4 regions of the Streptomyces sp. NPDC019396 genome follow, and region 1 is predicted to be linked to each of the others. Evidence: riboswitches for the same ligand, from Rfam matches in the RefSeq annotation. Region 1 holds a riboswitch; each other region holds the start of a gene.

Region 1 (4,664 bases):
GCAGATGGCGGAGCACCGGCACCCCCCGGGTGTCGAATCCGGTGGTCACCATGACGGTGCCGACGGATGCGCGGAGGTCGGCCACTGCGCGTTCGAAGCGCTCGGCGACGTCGTCGGGGTCGGTGCCGGGCCGGATGATGTCGTTGCCCCCCGCGCAGAACGTCACCAGGTCGGGGGCGAGTTCCTTCGCCCGGGGAACCTGCTCCTCCACGATCTGGTCGAGCAGCCGGCCGCGTACGGCGAGGTTGGCGTAGCGGAAGGTGTGCTCCGGTACACGGTCGTCGAGCAGCACCGCGAGGCGGTCTGCCCAGCCGACGAACTGCTCGTCGGGCCCCGGATCCCCCACGCCCTCGGTGAAGCTGTCACCGATCGCCGCGTACGACCCGAATAGTGTGTCTGTTGTTGATCTCGAATCGTCTGCCACGTCACGACATCTTTCACCGCGCGAAGTGACCTACGCCACCGTAGGAGGGGTTGACGGGGCGTGACATAGACCACCGAGCCGGTTTCCGGCGGACGGGAATACCGGCGGCACACAGACGTCCGCCGCTCCCCGCGTCAGGTGGGGAGCGGCGGACGTCACTGACGTCACGTCAGTTGGAGGGAGTGGTTCAGAGGCTCACACCGTGCTGGCGGAGGTAGGCCAGCGGGTCGATGTCCGATCCGTAGTTCGGGGTGGTGCGGATCTCGAAGTGGAGGTGCGGACCGGTGGAGTTGCCGGTGGATCCGGAGAGGCCGATCTGCTGTCCGCCACTCACGCTCTGCCCGGCCGAGACGGAGAGGGAGGAGAGGTGGGCGTACTGGGAGTAGGTGCCGTCCGCGTGCCGGATGACGACCTGGTTGCCGTACGCGCCGGCCCATCCGGCCGAGGCGACGGTGCCGGGGCCGACGGACTTGACCGAGGTGCCGACGGAGGCGATGAAGTCGAGACCGGTGTGGTAGCCGCTGGACCACATGGCACCCGGGGTGCGGTAAGCGGTGCTGATGCCTCCGGCGACCGGAGCGGAGTAGAAGGACTCCTTGCTCTTCACGGACGGGGCCTCGGCAGCCGCGGGGGCGGCGGCCTCGACCTTGGCCTCGGCCTTGACCCTGGGGGCGGCCGGGGCGGCCTTGGGGGCATCGGCGGTACGGTCGGCCGACCGCGAGGCTCGCTCACTCTTCGCCGGCGCCTGGGCGGGGCGCTCGGTCGGCGGCGCGGCCTTCGCCGCGGTGCCGAGGGCGAGCTTCAGGCCCGGGTGGATCAGTGAGGGGTTCTCGCCGACGACCTCGCGGTTCTCGGCGTACAGCTTCTTCCAGCCGCCGCGGACTTGCTGCTCTTCGGCGATCTTGGACAGATAGTCGCCGGACACGACCGTGTAGGTCCTGGGCGGCTTCGCAGCGGCCACCGACTGCGGGGCGGCGGCCTGTCGGGCGACTGCGGCGGTGTGCTCGGCGGTGGCCGCGGGAGCGGACTTCCCCGTGGCGTGCGCCGCGCCTGCGGCGCCGATGAGCGGGAGTGCGATGGCGGCGCCACCGGTTCCCGCGGCGACGAATCCGCGAGCGAGCGGGCTGGTCTTGGGTCGGCGGTGCTTACCCCGTCCGGGCATGGCGAATTCCTCTCCGGCGCCTGCGAGGTGAGCTGTCGGGTTCGGGCTGGAGCTGCCCGGCCGTGCGATGGCACGGCTACACCCCGAGCCGTCCGGAATCCCGGGACGGCGACTTACCTGGGTCCCCCGCTCCTGCCACGCGTGGGTGTGTGCGGAATTCCGGACGGCGGCAGGATTCGGCGGTCCGACCGGATTGCGGCGACCGTAGGCGAGTCGGGCGAGCGGTACAAGCAGTCCTATTCGGTCGGCATTCACCCGTGCGATATCAACGGGGATTTTCCGGTCACCCTGCGTGGATTACGGATCTTTGATTGCCTTATACGCAAAGGGGTTTGATGGGGAGACACGGCAACGGACCGTCACGAATATGATCCCGCTCACGACGGGAATCCCATCTCATTCCTTACCGGTGCACCCTTCCCCAATTCATCAAATCGGACAGAACCGGCATTAACCTCAGACAGACCCACTTCGGGCAGGGTGATTTCCCGAGGAATCCATGTCGTATGGTCAGGTGCACGCCGTCGTCGGCGCGCGACGCCAACCGCAGACACGGAGGAGCCCCCGTGACGCAGCAGCTGCCCCAGGTCCCTTCGACCGAGCCCGAGCTCTCGGGCGTGCGCAACTTCCGGGACGTGGGCGGTCTGCCGACCGTGGACGGGCGCCGGGTGCGGCACGGCAGACTGTTCCGCAGCGGTCACCTCGCCCACGCCACCGCCGACGACGCGGTGTTCCTCGCGTCCCTGGGGCTCCACACGATCTTCGACTTCCGCAACGCGGCCGACCACAAGCTCGAGGGGGCCGACGTCGAGCTGCCCGGAGTGCGGAACGTGAACATCCCGCTCAGCGACCCCGCCGACGGCGCCGAGTTCTGGATGATGGTGCGCGACGGCAATCTCGAACAGCTGCGCTCGATCCTCGCCGACGGCAAGGCGGCCGGCCGGATGTCCGACTCGTACCGGAAGATGATCAAGGAGCGGACCGAGGAGCACAGCAGCGTGCTGCACTCCCTCGCCGAGGACAGTGTCCCCGCCCTGATGCACTGCGCCGCGGGCAAGGACCGCGCGGGCCTGTCGATCGCGATCTCCCTGCTCGCGGTGGGCGTCGAGCGGGACGCCATCGAGGCCGACTACCTGAAGTCGAACGATCCGCACCGCCGCTACAAGGTGCGCCGCAGCGACACCTCGTCCGCCGGCATGTCCCCCGAGGTCATGGACCTGCTCAACCCGCTCTTCGATGCCCGCGCGGAATACCTGGCGGCGGCCTTCGAGACCATCGAGGAGACCTGGGGCGGCCCCGAGCGCTATCTCTCCGAGGGGCTCGGCATCGCGCCCGAGACCCGGGAGCGGCTGCGCGACCGTCTGCTGGACGGCGCGGCCTGATACCTCCGCGCGCCCCCGGCCTCACTGCCCGCCGACCGTGAACAGCAGGTAGAGGAACGCCGCGAACAGGTGGCCCGCGACCAGGTAGGCGAACAGCCGGACGGCCAGGCCTAGCGGGAACTTCTGGTCGCTCGGCGAGGACTTCTCAAGTGCATCGGGCATGCGGGTCTCCTCAGGTGTGCGGTCGCGCGTGCGGATCGGGGCTCTGGAGCAGGGTGTGGACGAACAGCAGCTCGACCCCGCCTGGTGTGGCGGAGGCGATACGGTGCGGGGTGAGCGAGTCGAAGTGCGCGCTGTCCCCCGGGGCGAGCTCATGGACGGTGTCCCCGAGGCCCAGCCGGAGCCGGCCGTCCAGGACGTAGAGCCACTCCTCACCCGGATGGACCCGCACCAGATCACCCTGGGCCCCGTGGGGCACCCGCACCCGCAGGGCCTGCATGGCGCGGCCCCGGCCGCCGGCCTGCCGGTAGCTCCAGCCGTCGGCCTCAGCGGGTCCCATCCCGCCACCGCGGATGACGGAGTCGCGTTCCGGTGGGTGCTCACCGAGCAGCTCTGCGACGGTCGTGCCGTAGATCCTCGCGAGGGCGAGCAGCATCGGGAGCGAAGGCTGCCGATGGCCGGTCTCCAGCCGGGAGAGATGCGCGGGTGACAGGCACGCACGCCGGGCGGCTGCCTCCAGGGTGAGACCGCGGCGGCGGCGAAGGTCGCGCAGCCGCGGGGCCATATCGGGCAGCTCGCCCACCGGCTGCCCCGGAGGCTCTGAGGCGGAAGGACTCATGCGTCCATTGCGCCAGGATCTTCCCTCTGGGGCAAATTTCTTGCCTCAGAGGCAAAGCGGCTCCCGGGGACGCTAGCGCTGGGCCACAGCCTGCTTCACCAGCGTCCTGCCGAAGTCCCACATCAGCCCGCCGCCCCCGTGCGCCTCGTCCATCACGGCGGTGAACGCCGCAACGAACCGGTCGACCTCCGCCTCTCCGATGACCAGCGGTGGAATCAGCTTGATCACTTCCATATGGTCCCCGGAGACCTGGGTGAGGATCCGGTGCTTCTGGAGCAGCGGCACCACCACCATCTGCGCGAAGAGTCCCTTGCGCGCGGCTTGCAGCATGGTCCACCGGCCGCGCAGTCTCAGCGAGGACGGCCTGCCGAACTCGATGCCGATCATCAGGCCCCGGCCGCGGACCTCCTTCAGCAGCTCGTAGCGGTCCACGAGGGCGGTGAGCCGCGACTTCAGCAGTTCACCGATGGCCCTCGCGTTCGCGACGAGCTGCTCGTCCTCCAGGACCGCGAGCACCGCGAGCCCCGCGGCCATCGCCTGGGCGTTCGCGCCGAAGCTCGCCGAGTGCACCAGCACCCGGTCCATGGACGAGTAGACCTTCTTGAAGATCCAGTCCCTGCCGAGGGTGGCGCTGACCGGGACACAGCCGCCCGAGAGCGCCTTCGCCACACACACCAGATCGGGCTCCACCCCGGCTTCGTGCTGATACGCGTAGAAGTCCCCGGTCCTGCCGAGGCCGGTCTGCACCTCGTCCACGATCAGCAGGGCTCGGTGCCGGCGCAGCAGTTCCTGTGCGGCGGGCAGGAAACCGGGCGGGGCCTCGTGCACGCCCTTGCCCTGGATGGGCTCCACGACGAAGGCCGCCACGTCCCCGCGTCCCAGCTCCCGTTCCAGCGCGGCCAGATCGCCGAGCCCGAC
Region 2 (4,664 bases), on a different contig from region 1:
AGGTGACCGAGCGCTGGGGCCGGGACGCCTATGAGAAGGGGGACGGCTGGTGGCGCTCACTGAGCCACGAGGAGAAGAAGGACTTCCAGGACCGTCAGGTCGCGATCGCCCGTGACTTCGCGCGGGCCCGCGAGCGCGGTCTCGCCGTGGACGGCGAGGAGGCGCAGGCGATCGCGGGGCGCCACGTCGAGTGGCTGGCGGTGACGGTCACACCGACGAAGTCGTACGTCATCGGGCTCGGCGAGATGTACGTCGCCGATCCGCGCTTCGCGAAGAACTACGACCGGTACGCGGAGGGCACGGCGGAGTTCGTGCGTGACGCGATGAAGGTGTACGCGGAGCGCCACCTGAGCGACGACTGAGACCGCTCAGCCGACCCGCGTACGTACCGCCCCTGCGGTACGGTCACCAGGAGGGCCCCCTGGTGACCATCCCCTGGTGGTGACCACGCCTTCCCCGCGCCGTAGTCCGGTTGGCCGACGGCGACTCGCCCCCCGGTGCGGCTGCGGCCAGCCTGGGTGGGACGCGGTTTTCGTCCGCGGCCGCGGGCGGACCGGGCAGGAGAGCAGTCTTGGCACAGTACGGCGGCGACGAGGGATTCCGGCGCAACACCGGCGGCCGTGTCCTCGTGCTGCTGCTGCCCTGGCTGATGATCATCGCCGGTGTGGTCTTCGACCTGTTCACCCCGGAGGCGTACCGCGCCTCGCCGCTCTTCGCCGCCGCTCCGCTGCTCGCCGCCCCCTTCTACACATGGCGCGGCACCGTGGTCGCCATGGTCGTCAGCGTGCTCACCGTGCTGGGGCTGAACGTCTACAACGGCACGGTGGGCCAGGTGCCGCCGGCCACCGAGGTCTTCACCGTGCTGACGGTGTCGGTCGTCGCCCTCTACATCAACCGCGTACTCCGCCGCAGCGGTGAGCGGCTCGCCTCCGCCCGAGTCATCGCCGAGGCGGCGCAGCTCGCTGTGCTGCCCGAGCCCGCCGAGCGGATCGGCGGGCTGCATGTGGCCGCGCGCTACGAAGCGGCGCAGGCGGACGCGTTCATCGGCGGGGATCTCTACGCCGTCCAGGACACCGTGTTCGGTGTCCGTCTGGTGGTCGGGGACGTCCGCGGCAAGGGGCTGGACGCGGTCGCGACGGTGGCGGTGCTGCTCGGGGCGTTCCGCGAGGTGGCCGATGAGGAGTCCTCGCTGGAGACGATCGCGCAGCGTCTGGAACGGGCGCTGGCCCGGGAGCACACTCGGGCGCACGGACTCGACGAGGTCGAGGGGTTCACCACGGCGGTCCTGGCGGAGATCCCGCACGACGGTGGTCGCGTCCGGATCGTCAACCGGGGCCATCCGCCGCCCATCGTGCTGTACGCGGACGGCGCGCTCGACATGCTGGAGCCGAGCCAGGACGCGCTGCCGCTCGGCATGGGGGATCTCGCCCGCTGGCCGGACCGCGCGGACGACGCGCCGTTTCCGCCGGGGGCGACGCTGCTCCTCTATACGGACGGGCTTTCCGAGGCCCGCGATCGGCACGGGACCTTCTACGATCCGCAGGCGCGGCTCGGGGGCCATGTCTTTCCCGGGCCGGACGAGCTGCTGGACACGGTCGTCGCCGATGTACGGCGGCACACGGGCGGCGGGCTCACGGACGACATGGCGCTGCTGGCGGTCGGCAGGCCGGGTGTGCGGCAGCCGGCGAGGCGCAGGACGCTGCCGGTGGTGCCCTGAGGTCTGCCCCGCCCGGAGTATGTGACGAATCGTCAGATATTCAACGGTGAACAATGTGGCGTGAGGGGCGGTCAACTCGCCCGATTCACCCACCTAGCGGGCGGTACGTCCAGGCCGAAAATCGTTAATGATCAAGTGGAACGGCTTGGAATAGAGCCTCGGCGTCTATTAACGTTCGATAACGCAGCGCGGTTGTCCCAGTCGTCGCAAGAGACGGCACCGTGCGCACGCGCCGAATCCCGCAAGGGAACCGGGGAACCACCACTTGGGGTGAATCGGGTACTTCGTGTGCCCGTAGGAGACCTTCCTGCTCCGAACCCGTCAGCTAACCCGGTAGGCGAGAAGGAAGGAAAGGAGCACGCCTCCGTGGCGTCCAACGAGCCTGCCCTCCAGGGGATTCCCACCACCGAGTGGGTCCCGACCGCCGAGTGGATCGCTTCCGACGGGGCGGAGGAGTGGAACCCGACGGAGGAGTCCGTCCGGCCGGTCCGCGGCAGGCACCGTGTCGTCAAGCAGCGGGGCGGCCTCGCCCGGAGCTCCACCGTGCTCGGTGTCGGCGTGATCGCAGCCGTCGGCGCGGGCGGCATCGCCACCGCGCAGGACAAGCCGGCCGTCTCCATCTCACTGCCCGACACCATCGCGGACAACCTCCCGGACGCCGAGTCACTGCCCGGCGTGGGCTCCCTGATATCGGGCGACGGCTCCGACGAACAGGGCGCGGACGATGCGGCGGGCGCACCGCTCACCGCGATGTCCCTCGCCACCACCACTGACACCGCAGAGCCGGTCAGCGCCCAGCAGGGCACCGCGGGCGAGGCGCTGCGCGCCCGGATCCTCCAGCAGGCCGAGCAGCAGCAGGCCAAGGTCGAGGCGGAGGCGCGGGCGGCTGCCGAGAAGGCCGCCGCGGAGAGCGCCGCGGCCGAGGCGAAGAAGCAGCAGACGGAGGCGGAGGCCAAGGCCGCCGAGGTCCAGCGCAAGGCGGAGGAGGCCGCTGAGGCCGCCCGGCTCGCCGAGCTCGCCGCGAGCTACTCACTGCCCACGTCCTCGTACACCCTCACCTCCACCTTCGGCGAGGCCGGCTCCATGTGGTCGTCCGGCTACCACACCGGTCTCGACTTCGCGGCCCCCACCGGCACCCCGGCGAAGGCCGTGCACGGAGGGACCGTCAAGTCCGCGGGCTGGTCGGGCGCGTACGGCTACCGCGTGGTGCTGGAGCTCGAGGACGGCTCCGAGGTCTGGTACTGCCACCTGTCGTCGATGACCGTCGGCGCCGGCCAGGAGGTCGGCACGGGCGACACCATCGGACGCGTCGGTGCGACCGGCAATGTCACCGGGCCGCATCTGCACCTGGAGGTGCACACCCCGTCCGGCGAAGGTGTGGATCCGGCCGCCTGGCTGCGGGACAAGGGCCTGAGCGTCTGACCCCGAGTCGCAAGAGCTGACGCCCTAGTGCCGGTAGGGGTTGTAGTCCTCGTAGTCCCGGTGCGGCGGAGGTATCCGGGCGCGCCCCGTCGCCCTCGCCGCATAGGTCAGAGCCGGTGTCGCGACATGCTTGCGCTGCCAGAGGTGATGCAGCAGCTCCTGCTCACGCGCGACGAAGTCGGGCCCTGCCGTGCCCCGGTGCGCCTGGTGCCGCAGAAAGGCCAGCGAGGTCGCGAACGTCTCGTACTCGGAAACGGCACGGGCCGCCGCGCTCCCGTGTATGCGCGCCGCCGTGTCGCGGGCCAGTGTGCGCGCCCGCATCGAGGACAGGGCGAGCGGCTCGGCGGGGGAGAGCCAGCCTGCCTCGGCGTACGCGGGAAGCTGGGACGCGATCGTGCGCAGCTCGCGCTGCCTGCTCCAGACCGCGAGCCAGGTGAGCAGTGCGAAGGCCGGCACCATGACGACTCCGTACACGAGGTAGAAGCCCCAGGGCCCGAACACCGCCGAGCCGTTCCACAGCGCGTGCATGCCGATCGCCAGGATCAGGCCCAGCAGCGGTAGCCCGGCCCTGTGCAGCTTCCGGCGCCGGGCGGTGAGCGCGGCGGCACCGAAGCCGATACCGGTCAGCACGGTGAAGAGCGGATGGGCGAACGGCGACATCACGATCCGTACGACGAACGTCGCCGCCGTGCCGGACGAGAATCCCGAGCGGCCGAACTCCTGGTCCTCCAGGAAGGCGTTGCCGAGATAGAGGACGTTCTCGGTGAAGGCGAAGCCGGTCGCGGTGAACCCGGCCACGACGACCCCGTCGACGACTCCCGTGAAGTCCTTTCTGCGGAACAGGAAGATGAGCAGCACGGAAGCCGCCTTGGCGCTTTCCTCCACGACCGGCGCGATGATCGTGGCGCCGATCGTGTCCGCCGATGTCGGATCGGCCGTGGCGGTCGCTATCCACTGGGTCGCGAAGGAGTTGGCGATGATCGCGATGAGCGCGGCGGCGCAGGCTCCCCAGGCGAAGGCGAAGAGGAGATTCCGCCAGGGCCCCGGCTCGACACGGTCCAGCCAGCGGAAGGCCGCCATCAGCAGCGGCACCGGCAGCAGTGCAAGGGCGAGGCCCACCAGGAAGCCTTCCGTGCCGGTCTGCTCGCGCACCAGTGCCAGGATGACCAGCCCGCACAGCGCGAGCAGGGTGATCACGGTCCAGGCCCGCACCGCCGCGCTGCGCCAGAAGGCCCGGCTCGGTTTGTAACGCCAGCGTGCAGGCTCCGGCACGGCGTCGAAGAGCAGCTGCTCGTCGCACGCCGGGATGGCGGGGTGGGGCGCCGTGGGGTACGGCTGCCTGCTCCGGTCGGACACCAGACGACCCTAACGACCACCACTGACAGCCGCGATGCGTTATCCGGCAATCCGGACGTGTTACCGCGCACGTTCGGCGCGGGGCGTTCAACCGGCTCGCGGCGTGTGCCACCGGCCCTGGCGGGCGGGTGCGTGACCCTGCGGGCCGGTACGCGACCCCGAACTACCC
Region 3 (4,664 bases), on a different contig from region 1:
ACGCCCCGCGCTCCGCCTCCGCCCCTTCGGGGTGCGGCTTTCACCGCACCCCGGCCCCTCTCGCTACAGCTTCTCGACCGGCGCGTACCGCAGTAGCAGCCGCTTCGGTTTGGTGTCCCCGAAGTCGATCGTCGCCTGGGCGTCCGCGCCCAGTCCCGTCACCGCCATCACCGTGCCGAGACCGAACTGGTCGTGTGTCACCCGGTCTCCGACCGCCAGCGCGATGACGGGCTTGTCAGCCGCCCGCCTGGTCGCGAATCCAGAGGGGCCGGAACGCGACCGGGACGAGGAGAGCGAGGAGGTGATCCCGGAGACCGGACCCGCCGGGGCGGCCATCGGTCCCGTCCGCTTCCATTCCAGATGCGCGTCCGGGATCTCCTCCAGAAAACGGGACGGCGGGTTGTACGAGGGCTGGCCCCAGGCGCTGCGCATCGACGAGCGGGTCAGATAGAGCCGCTCACGGGCTCGGGTGATCCCCACATACGCCAGCCGCCGCTCCTCCTCCAGCTCCTTGGCCTGGCCGAGCGCCCGCATGTGCGGGAAGACCCCGTCCTCCATGCCGGTGAGGAACACGACGGGGAACTCCAGGCCCTTCGCCGTGTGCAGCGTCATGAGGGTGATGACTCCGCTGCCCTCCTCGTCCTCGTCCGGGATCTGGTCGGAGTCCGCGACGAGTGCGACCTGCTCCAGGAACTCGGCGAGCGTGCCGGAACCCTCGTCGGCCCCCCGCTCCTGCTCGAATTCGAGGGCGACCGCCGCGAGCTCCTGGAGGTTCTCGATACGGGTCTCGTCCTGCGGGTCGGTGGATGCCTGGAGCTCGGCCAGGTATCCGGTGCGCTCCAGCACCGCCTCGAGGACGGTGGCGGGGCCCGCGCCCGATTCGACGATCGTGCGCAGCTCCTCCATCAGCGTGTTGAAGCGCTTCACGGCATTGGCCGAACGGGCCGCCATGCCGTACGCCTCGTCCACGCGCCGCAACGCCTGCGGGAAGGTGATCTTCTCGCGCAGCGCGAGGGCGTCGATCATCGCCTCGGCGCGCTCGCCGATACCGCGCTTGGGGACGTTGAGGATACGGCGCAGCGGGACGTTGTCCTCGGGGTTGGCGAGGACCCGCAGATAGGCGAGGACGTCCCGGACTTCCTTGCGCTCGTAGAAGCGCACTCCTCCGACGACCTTGTAGGGCAGGCCGACGCGGATGAAGATCTCCTCGAAGACACGGGACTGGGCGTTGGTCCGGTAGAAGACGGCGACATCGCCCGCCTTGGCCTCGCCCGCGTCGGTCAGCCGGTCGATCTCGTCGGCGACGAACTGCGCCTCGTCGTGCTCGGTGTCCGCGACATAGCCGGTGATCTGCGCTCCGGCGCCGGCGTTCGTCCAGAGGTTCTTGGGACGACGGCTCTCGTTGCGCTCGATGACGGCGTTGGCGGCGGAGAGGATCGTCTGGGTGGAGCGGTAGTTCTGCTCCAGCAGGATCGTGGTGGCGTCCGGATAGTCCTCCTCGAACTGGAGGATGTTGCGGATCGTGGCGCCGCGGAAGGCGTAGATCGACTGGTCGGCGTCACCGACGACGCACAGCTCGGCGGCCGGCAGGTCCTCGTATCCCTCGCCGACCAGCTCGCGCACCAGGGTGTACTGGGCGTGGTTGGTGTCCTGGTACTCGTCCACCAGGACGTGCCGGAAGCGGCGCCGGTAGTGCTCGGCCACGTCCGGGAACGCCTGGAGCAGATGAACGGTGGTCATGATGATGTCGTCGAAGTCCAGGGCGTTGGCCTCGCGCAGCCGCGCCTGGTACATCCGGTACGCCTCGGCCAGCGTCTTCTCGAAGCCTCCCCCGGAGCCTCCGGCCTGGGAGGTGCCCCCGGCCACCTGATCGGCGAAGGCCTCCTCGTCGATCAGCTCGTTCTTGAGGTTCGAGATCTTGGCGCTGAACGACTTCGGCGGGAACTTCTTCGGGTCGAGGTCGAGATCGCGGCACACCAGGGCCATCAGCCGCTTCGAGTCGGCGGCGTCGTAGATCGAGAACGACGAGGTGAAGCCGAGCTTCTTGCTCTCGCGGCGCAGGATGCGGACGCAGGCACTGTGGAAGGTGGAGACCCACATCGCGTTGGCACGGGGGCCGACGAGCTGCTCGACCCGCTCCTTCATCTCGCCCGCGGCCTTGTTGGTGAAGGTGATGGCCAGTATCTGCCCTGGGTGGACATTGCGGGTCGCCAGCAGGTGGGCGATCCGGTGGGTCAGCACCCGCGTCTTTCCGGAACCCGCTCCGGCCACGATGAGCAGCGGCGAGCCGGTGTGGGCGACGGCGGCGCCCTGCTGTTCGTTCAGGCCTTCCAGCAGCGCGACGGGGTCCACGGCCGGGCGCGGCACACCACTGCGGTAGTACTCGTCCCTGGTCGGAGGCACGTCGAAGCGACCCCCGAAGAGGTCGTGCGGGACGTCCTCGGCGGGGGCGTGCTCGTCGGGCTCCGGAGGCGGGGGCTCCTCCGAGGCTGCAGAGCGCTGGAGGCCGGCCAGGAAGCTGTCGTCAAAGAGGCTGCTCATCGCTCTACGAGTCTAGGCCGCCGCACTGACAGCCCGCCGCCGCCTTCGCCTGAATCACGCGTCGCGATCACGCCAATCCAGCTCGTCACATTCCGTGAAGTCGCGGCCACGACACGCCAAGGTAACGGAAATGTATCGGACATAATGCGCACCGACCTTCACACGAGCGCCACAGTTTGGCTAGCGTGCTCGCCAAGGCAGCCCGTACCCCCGCGGCGACCAACGCCAATCGGGCAGCTCGCGCCGAATCCGACCATTCCGCAAGGAAGGTGAGGAACCGGGGACCCAACTCTTTTGTGCCCACCGGCACAAGAGGGGCCCCACCGGGGTGAATCGGGCCACGTTCAGCAAGGCCCGTAGGACAACCTTCCGTTCCGTCCGAACCCGACAGCTAACCCGGTAGGCGGCAAACGGAAGGAGATGCCTGCCTTGGCATCGCATCGCAAGGCGCGTGCCCTTACGGGTACACGTACGAAGAATCCCGCCGTCGGGTTCACGACGGCAGCCATCGCGGGCGTCACCCTGCTGTCCACGCAGAGCGCCCGGGCCGAACCGCAGCCCAGTGTCGAAGAGGTCCAGAAGAAGGTCGACGACCTCTATCGCCAGGCCGGAACCGCGACCCAGCAGTACGACCGCGCCAAAGAGGAAACGACGCAGCAGCGCCGCGAGGTGGACCAGCTCCTCGACAACGCCGCGGAGCGCACGGAGTCCCTGAACGAAGCCCGTCGCGCACTCGGCTCGTACGCCGCCGCCCAGTACCGCACCGGAACGGTCACACCGACCGCCGCGCTGCTCCTCGCGGACAGCCCGCAGGAGTACTTCGACCAGACGCGCCTGATGGACCGGCTGTCCGAAGAACAGCGTGAAGCCGTCACCGACTTCGAGGAGCAGCGGTCTGCGGCAGCGGAGCAGCGCGTGGAGGCGACCAGGAGCCTGGAGAAGCTCAGCGACTCACAGGCATCGCTGCGCACCACCAAGGAGACGGTGCAGCGCAAGCTCGCCGAGGCACGGGAGCTGCTGTCGAAGCTGACGGCGGAGGAGAAGGCACGGCTCGCGGAACTGGAGCGTCAGCGGGAGCAAGAGGCACACCGCAAGGCGGAGGCGAAGGCCAGGGCCGAGGCAGAGGCCAGAGCGGAGGCCGAGGCCCAACGCCGGGCACAGCAGGAGCAGCAGGGCACGGGGACCGGCGCGGGCACCTCCGCCGGCTCGTACGCCGCCAAGGCGCAGCAGGTGCTGTCCTTCGCCCGCAGCCAGATCGGCAAGCCCTACGTCTGGGGCGCGACCGGACCCAGCTCCTACGACTGCTCCGGCCTCACCCAGGCCGCTTGGCGCGCGGCCGGTGTCGATCTGCCCCGCACCACCTGGGACCAGGTCGAGGTGGGACAGCGGGTCGCGGCGAAGGACCTCGTCCCCGGCGACCTCGTGTTCTTCTACGACGACATCAGCCACGTCGGGATCTACATCGGCAACGGGCAGATGATCCACGCCCCGAAGCCGGGCGCGAACGTCCGCGAGGAATCGATCTACTACATGCCGATCTACGGGAGCGTGCGCCCGGCCTGAGCGGGATCCGGCCCGGCACGGCGTTCCCCGGCACGGCGAGCGGCGCCGCGGCCCCGTCGATCGGGGTGACCTGGCCGCTGCGTGCGGGCCGAACGCATGAGCGCGAAGAACCCCGCCAGGGACGACCTGGCGGGGTTCGGCTTCACCGGGCTGCCGGGATCACTCCCTGTTCAAGGCAGCTCGCAGACAGGCGATCAGATCGCCGGTCGGCACCTCGGTCCACGTGGCCCCGGGCACCCCCACGCGCATGACCTCATGGCGCTCCTCGTCCAGCTCGTGCACCAGGACCTGACGGCTCGTTCCGTCCAACGGATCCACCCGCAGCCGGACGGCCCCGTGCGAGACAGTCGGGAACATGTTCCGCAGCACGTCATCCGCATGGAGGCGACGCAGAAGGTTCCACTGTCCTCGGTGGGAATCGGACGACAGGAGGTCGGACCACTGCGAGGAAGTGGGCTCCCCGCTGTCGAGCGCCCTGGCGAACTCGTCGAGCTCCATGAACGTGAACCTCGCCGCCAGTTCTTCGAGCGGCACACCCTCCCGCCATGCGGCGACCGCCT
Region 4 (4,664 bases), on a different contig from region 1:
CGTCCGGTGTAACCGGATTCCACGAGATTGCGCAGTGCGGCACGGCCCACGCCACCCGGTGCCCGGCCGGCGCCGATCACCGCCACCGAACCGGGGGCCAGCAGGCGCTGCACGGAGCGCGCCTCGGCGCGCTGCTCGCGCGCCCGCTGGACGGCCAGTGACCGGGCGGTCGGCTCCAGGTCCAGCGTCAGCCGGACGGCTCCGTCCTCGAAGCTGCGCTTCTGGGTGTAGCCGGCGTCGGTGAAGACCTTGATCATCTTGCTGTTCGCCGGCAGCACCTCCGCCGCGAACCGCCGGATCCCCCGCTCACGGGCGACCGCCGTGATGTGCTCGAGGAGCGCGGACGCGACGCCCCTCCCCTGGTGCGCGTCCTGGACGAGGAAGGCGACCTCGGCCTCGTCGGCGGGCGCCGATGCCGGCCTGCCGTTCGCGTCGATCCGGTCGTAGCGCACGGTGGCGATGAACTCGCCGCCCACCGTCGCCGCCAAGCCCACCCGGTCCACGTAGTCGTGGTGGGTGAACCGGTGGACGTCCTTGGTGGACAGCCGGGGGTAGGGCGCGAAGAAGCGGTAGTACTTGGACTCGTCCGAGACCTGTTCGTAGAAGCTCACGAGCCGCTCGGCGTCCTGCGTGGTGATGGGCCTGATGCGTGCGGTGCCACCGTCACGCAGCACCACGTCGGCTTCCCAGTGGTCGGGGTACGCGTGGTCCGACGGGGTCTGCATGGGCCCAGACTACGACCCGGGCCCCGGTCGCGAAGCCCGTAAGCCGGGTGCAGTCTGAGGTCACCCCCAGACTGAGGAGGCATCACCATGGCTGAGCGCCGCGTCCATGTCGGCTGGGCCGAGGGCCTGCACGCCCGCCCCGCTTCGATCTTCGTCCGCGCCGCCACGGCCGCGGGCATTCCGGTCACCATCGCCAAGGCCGACGCCAGCCCGGTCAACGCCGCCTCGATGCTGGCGGTGCTCGGCCTCGGCGCGGAGGGCGGCGAGGAGATCGTGCTCGCCTCCGACGCGGACGGCGCCGAGGCGGCACTGGACCGGCTGGCGAAGCTGGTGGCCGAAGGACTTGAGGAACTGCCCGAGACCGTGTGAATTGGCGCAGCATTTATGAAGAGGATCGCCACCGGAATACCGGGAGCACCAAGGCACAGCAATTCACGCCTGGGGGCACACCCCCCGGAAATCGTTTATTGAACCTCTTTTGTATACGGCACCTGTGTTAATCACGCGCGCTCGCTGTGTTTACGGGATGTTGCGAAACCCTCACCGCCGGGCGCGGCGGCGGAATACGCAGCCGGTGCGCCCTGGCCGTCCGCTCCGCGTGCACCGCGGTGAGCGCCCGCGCGCGCTCCGCGTCCCCGCGCGCCACCGCGTCCACGATCGCCGCATGCTCGGACCAGCACTCCATCGGCTGGACCGGCTGCTCGACCGCGTACATCCAGGCGATCTTGTACCGCAACTGGGTGAGCAAGGTGATCAGCCCGGGGCTGGCGGACGCCTGGGCCAGCGTCTCGTGGAACCAGCCGCCCAGTGACCGCAGATCCTCGCCCTGGCCGCCGCGAGCCCGCTCCCGGCCCAGTCTTACCAGGCCGCGCAGCACCTTCAGATGGGCCTCGGTACGCCGCTGCGCGGCCCGGGCAGCACCGAGCGGCTCCAGCAGCACGCGGGTCTCCAGAAGGTCGGCGGCCTCCTGCCTGGTGGGCTCGGCGACACACGCGCCGGCGTGCCGGCGGGACACCACGAAGCCTTCGGACTCCAGGGTGCGCAGCGCCTCGCGCACAGGGACGCGCGAGACGCCGTAGCGACGGGCCAACTGCTCCTCGGCGAGCCGGCTGCCACGCTCCAGGACCCCGGACACGATGTCGTCGCGGATTGCCGTGCATACCGAGCGCGCAGGAATGCGCATACCGAACCTCCGCCTAAATCCGCTGCATCCGCTCACTCCGCGCGAGATCCAGTCGATCAGTCGAGCGACGTCTGTTCGGTGACTCTATGACAATGGGACGGAATTCCGATGGCCCGCTCCGGTCCATGGATATCTTTTGGCCGGAAAATGCCGAAGGCTCCGGCCGGTCTCGATGACCGGGCCGGAGCCTTCGTGCTCCGCGCGCCGTGGGACCGCGCGCGGATCGGAGCTTCGCCTGCCGCGTTGCGGTTCGGTCAGACCTTGACGCCGTGGCCGCGCAGATAGGCCACCGGGTCGATGTCCGAGCCGTACTCGGGGCTCGTACGGGCTTCGAAGTGGAGGTGCGGGCCGGTGGTGTTGCCGGTGGAGCCGGACAGTCCGAGCTGCTGGCCCGGGGTGACCCGCTCGCCGACGGAGACGCTGATGGACGAGAGGTGGCCGTACTGGGTGTACGTGCCGTCGTTCATCTTGATCACGACGTTGTTGCCGTACGCGCCACCCCAGCCGGCCTCCACGACGGTGCCCGTGCCGACCGCGACGACCTTGGACCCGGAGGAGGCGTGGAAGTCGATGCCGGTGTGGCTGCCCGAGGACCAGATGGCCCCGCCCGAGTGGTAGTCGGTGCTGACATAGGACCCGGCGACGGGAAGGTTGTACGACAGCAGGCGCTTGCGCTCGGCCTCACGGGCGGCGCGTTCCTCGGCATCCCGGGCGGCCTTGACCCGGAGCTCGGCGTTGCGCTTCGCGTCGGCTTCGGCCTTGGCCTTGGACGCGGCGAGGTCCGCCTCTTCCTGCTGGACGTCGGCCTGGGCGCCGACCTGCTTGGCGAGCGTGTCGCCGACGATGACCACCTGGTTCAGACCGGTGTCCTCGACGGAGGGGCTCTCCGGCTCGGCGGCGAGGGCGGGTGAGGCGAGGGTTCCGACGACGCCGGTGGTGGCCAGCGCCGCGGCCCCGGCGATGCCCGCACGCTTGCGCGTCAGCCGGCTCGGACCACGATGCTTCCCGGTGGCACGGGTGAACGCCATGAAGTGGCTTGTCCTTTCCTTCCTTCTCGCCTACCGGGTTAGCTGACGGGTTCGGAGCAGGAAGGTCTCCTACGGTCCCCCTCCACGCGGATGCGCGAAGGCGTACCGATTCACCCCACGGGACTTGTGGGTCCCCGGCTCCCCAGGCTTGCGCCCGACGGGGACTCGGCGATAGCTGCCCGTTGCCGCAGGTGCGGCGCATATCAACGAGCGGACAGTGCAGAAGACGCTAAGCCGATCTTCGGCCAATCACCAAATGAACACGAGATTTTGTCGCACATCCCACAGGGCAGACAGGCAGCCTCTCCAACAAAACGGACAAACGGGCAGGTGCGGAGAGGGATGAACGGGCAAAGAGAAGGGCCCCGTTGAGCATGCGCCAACGGGGCCCGTGCAGGTCCTCACCCGCGGATGCCTCCTGGCTCCACGGACCTTCGGCTCACTCCCGTCAATCAGCCGGTGACAATGGTCACTTCGCCGATTCCGAGCGCCTTGACCGGCTCCTCGATCTCCGCGGCGTCACCGACGAGGACCGTGACAAGCCGATCCACCGGGAAGGCGCTGACGACCGCGGCGGTCGCCTCGACGGTGCCGGTGGCGGCCAGCCGGGCATACAGCTGTCCCTGGAAGTCGTCCGGGAGACCCTGCTCCACCTGGTCGGCCAGCGTGCCGGCGACGGAGGCGGCGGTCTCGTACTTCAGCGGGGCGACACCCACCAGGTTCTGCACAGCCACATCGCGCTCGGCGTCCGTGAGGCCCTCGGCGGCGAGCGTGCGCAGCACCGTGACGAGATCCTGGAGCGCCGGGCCGGTGTTCGGGGTGTCGACGGAGCCGCTGATGGCGAGCGTGGCCGCGCCGGTGGCACCACCCGGGGCCGCGGGGGCGGCCGAGCGCAGCACCTGGGCGAAGGCCCGCACTCCGTAGGTGTAGCCCTTCTCCTCGCGCAGGACGCGGTCCAGGCGCGAGGTGAGGGTGCCACCCAGGCAGTAGGTGCCGAGGACCTGGGCCGGCCAGACGCTGTCATGGCGGTCCGGCCCGATGCGGCCGATGAGCAGCTGGGTCTGAACGGCGCCGGGACGGTCGACGATCACGACACGGCCCGTGTCGTCGGCGGTGATCGGCGCCATGAGGCGGGGCTCGCCCGCGCTGCCGGTCCAGGCGCCGATGGTGTCGGCCAGCACGGCGTCCAGATCGACGTCGGCGAGGTCACCGACGATCACGGCCGTGGCGGTGGCGGGCCGCACATGGGCCTCATAGAAAGCCCTGACGGCAGCGGAGTCGATGCCTGCCACGGTCTCTTCGCTGCCCTGACGGGGCCGCGACATCCGCGAGGACGCCGGGAAGAGCTGCTTGGCCAGCTCCTTGGCGCCGCGGCGGGCCGGGTTCGCCGTCTCGTGCGGGATCTCGTCGAGCCGGTTGCGTACGAGCCGCTCGACCTCACTGTCCGCGAACAGCGGCGCCCTCAGGGCCTCGGCCAGCAGGCCCATGGCCTTCGGCAGCCGGGAGACCGGCACTTCGAGCGAGAGGCGGACGCCGGGGTGGTCGGCGTGTGCGTCGAGGGTGGCGCCGCAGCGCTCCAGCTCGGCGGCGAACTGCTCCGCCGTGTGTTTGTCGGTGCCCTCGGAAAGCGCTCGGGCCATGATCGTGGCCACGCCGTCGAGGCCCTCGGGCTCCGCGTCCAGAGGAGCGTCGAGGAAGATCTCAACGGCCACGACCTGCTGGCCGGGG

The links. A riboswitch is a leader RNA that binds a small molecule or an ion and turns the genes downstream of it on or off. The one in region 1 is predicted to bind cyclic di-AMP.
Region 2: another riboswitch for cyclic di-AMP. It lies ahead of ABZ532_RS09905 (M23 family metallopeptidase); the one in region 1 lies ahead of ABZ532_RS09020 (LysM peptidoglycan-binding domain-containing M23 family metallopeptidase).
Region 3: another riboswitch for cyclic di-AMP. It lies ahead of ABZ532_RS07330 (NlpC/P60 family protein); the one in region 1 lies ahead of ABZ532_RS09020 (LysM peptidoglycan-binding domain-containing M23 family metallopeptidase).
Region 4: another riboswitch for cyclic di-AMP. It lies ahead of ABZ532_RS13235 (M23 family metallopeptidase); the one in region 1 lies ahead of ABZ532_RS09020 (LysM peptidoglycan-binding domain-containing M23 family metallopeptidase).

The regions. Positions count from the first base shown of each region.
Region 1 covers NZ_JBEYBS010000006.1:107,529-112,192, reverse strand. Annotated here, with positions in the region: gene ABZ532_RS09025 (SGNH/GDSL hydrolase family protein) at 1-424, opposite strand, end outside; gene ABZ532_RS09020 (LysM peptidoglycan-binding domain-containing M23 family metallopeptidase) at 612-1,586, opposite strand; cyclic di-AMP (ydaO/yuaA leader) riboswitch at 1,591-1,744, opposite strand; gene ABZ532_RS09015 (tyrosine-protein phosphatase) at 2,153-2,968, shown strand; gene ABZ532_RS09010 (DUF6126 family protein) at 2,990-3,130, opposite strand; gene ABZ532_RS09005 (XRE family transcriptional regulator) at 3,141-3,746, opposite strand; gene ABZ532_RS09000 (aspartate aminotransferase family protein) at 3,819-4,664, opposite strand, start outside.
Region 2 covers NZ_JBEYBS010000007.1:19,489-24,152, reverse strand. Annotated here, with positions in the region: gene ABZ532_RS09915 (MerR family transcriptional regulator) at 1-362, shown strand, start outside; gene ABZ532_RS09910 (PP2C family protein-serine/threonine phosphatase) at 572-1,717, shown strand; cyclic di-AMP (ydaO/yuaA leader) riboswitch at 1,938-2,072, shown strand; gene ABZ532_RS09905 (M23 family metallopeptidase) at 2,114-3,139, shown strand; gene ABZ532_RS09900 (PrsW family intramembrane metalloprotease) at 3,164-4,495, opposite strand; gene trmB (tRNA (guanosine(46)-N7)-methyltransferase TrmB) at 4,659-4,664, opposite strand, start outside.
Region 3 covers NZ_JBEYBS010000005.1:75,658-80,321, reverse strand. Annotated here, with positions in the region: gene pcrA (DNA helicase PcrA) at 64-2,541, opposite strand; cyclic di-AMP (ydaO/yuaA leader) riboswitch at 2,773-2,963, shown strand; gene ABZ532_RS07330 (NlpC/P60 family protein) at 2,962-4,104, shown strand; gene ABZ532_RS07325 (hypothetical protein) at 4,264-4,664, opposite strand, start outside.
Region 4 covers NZ_JBEYBS010000009.1:155,457-160,120, forward strand. Annotated here, with positions in the region: gene ABZ532_RS13220 (GNAT family N-acetyltransferase) at 1-725, opposite strand, end outside; gene ABZ532_RS13225 (HPr family phosphocarrier protein) at 813-1,094, shown strand; gene ABZ532_RS13230 (GntR family transcriptional regulator) at 1,222-1,908, opposite strand; gene ABZ532_RS13235 (M23 family metallopeptidase) at 2,163-2,936, opposite strand; cyclic di-AMP (ydaO/yuaA leader) riboswitch at 2,949-3,117, opposite strand; gene ABZ532_RS13240 (pitrilysin family protein) at 3,389-4,664, opposite strand, start outside.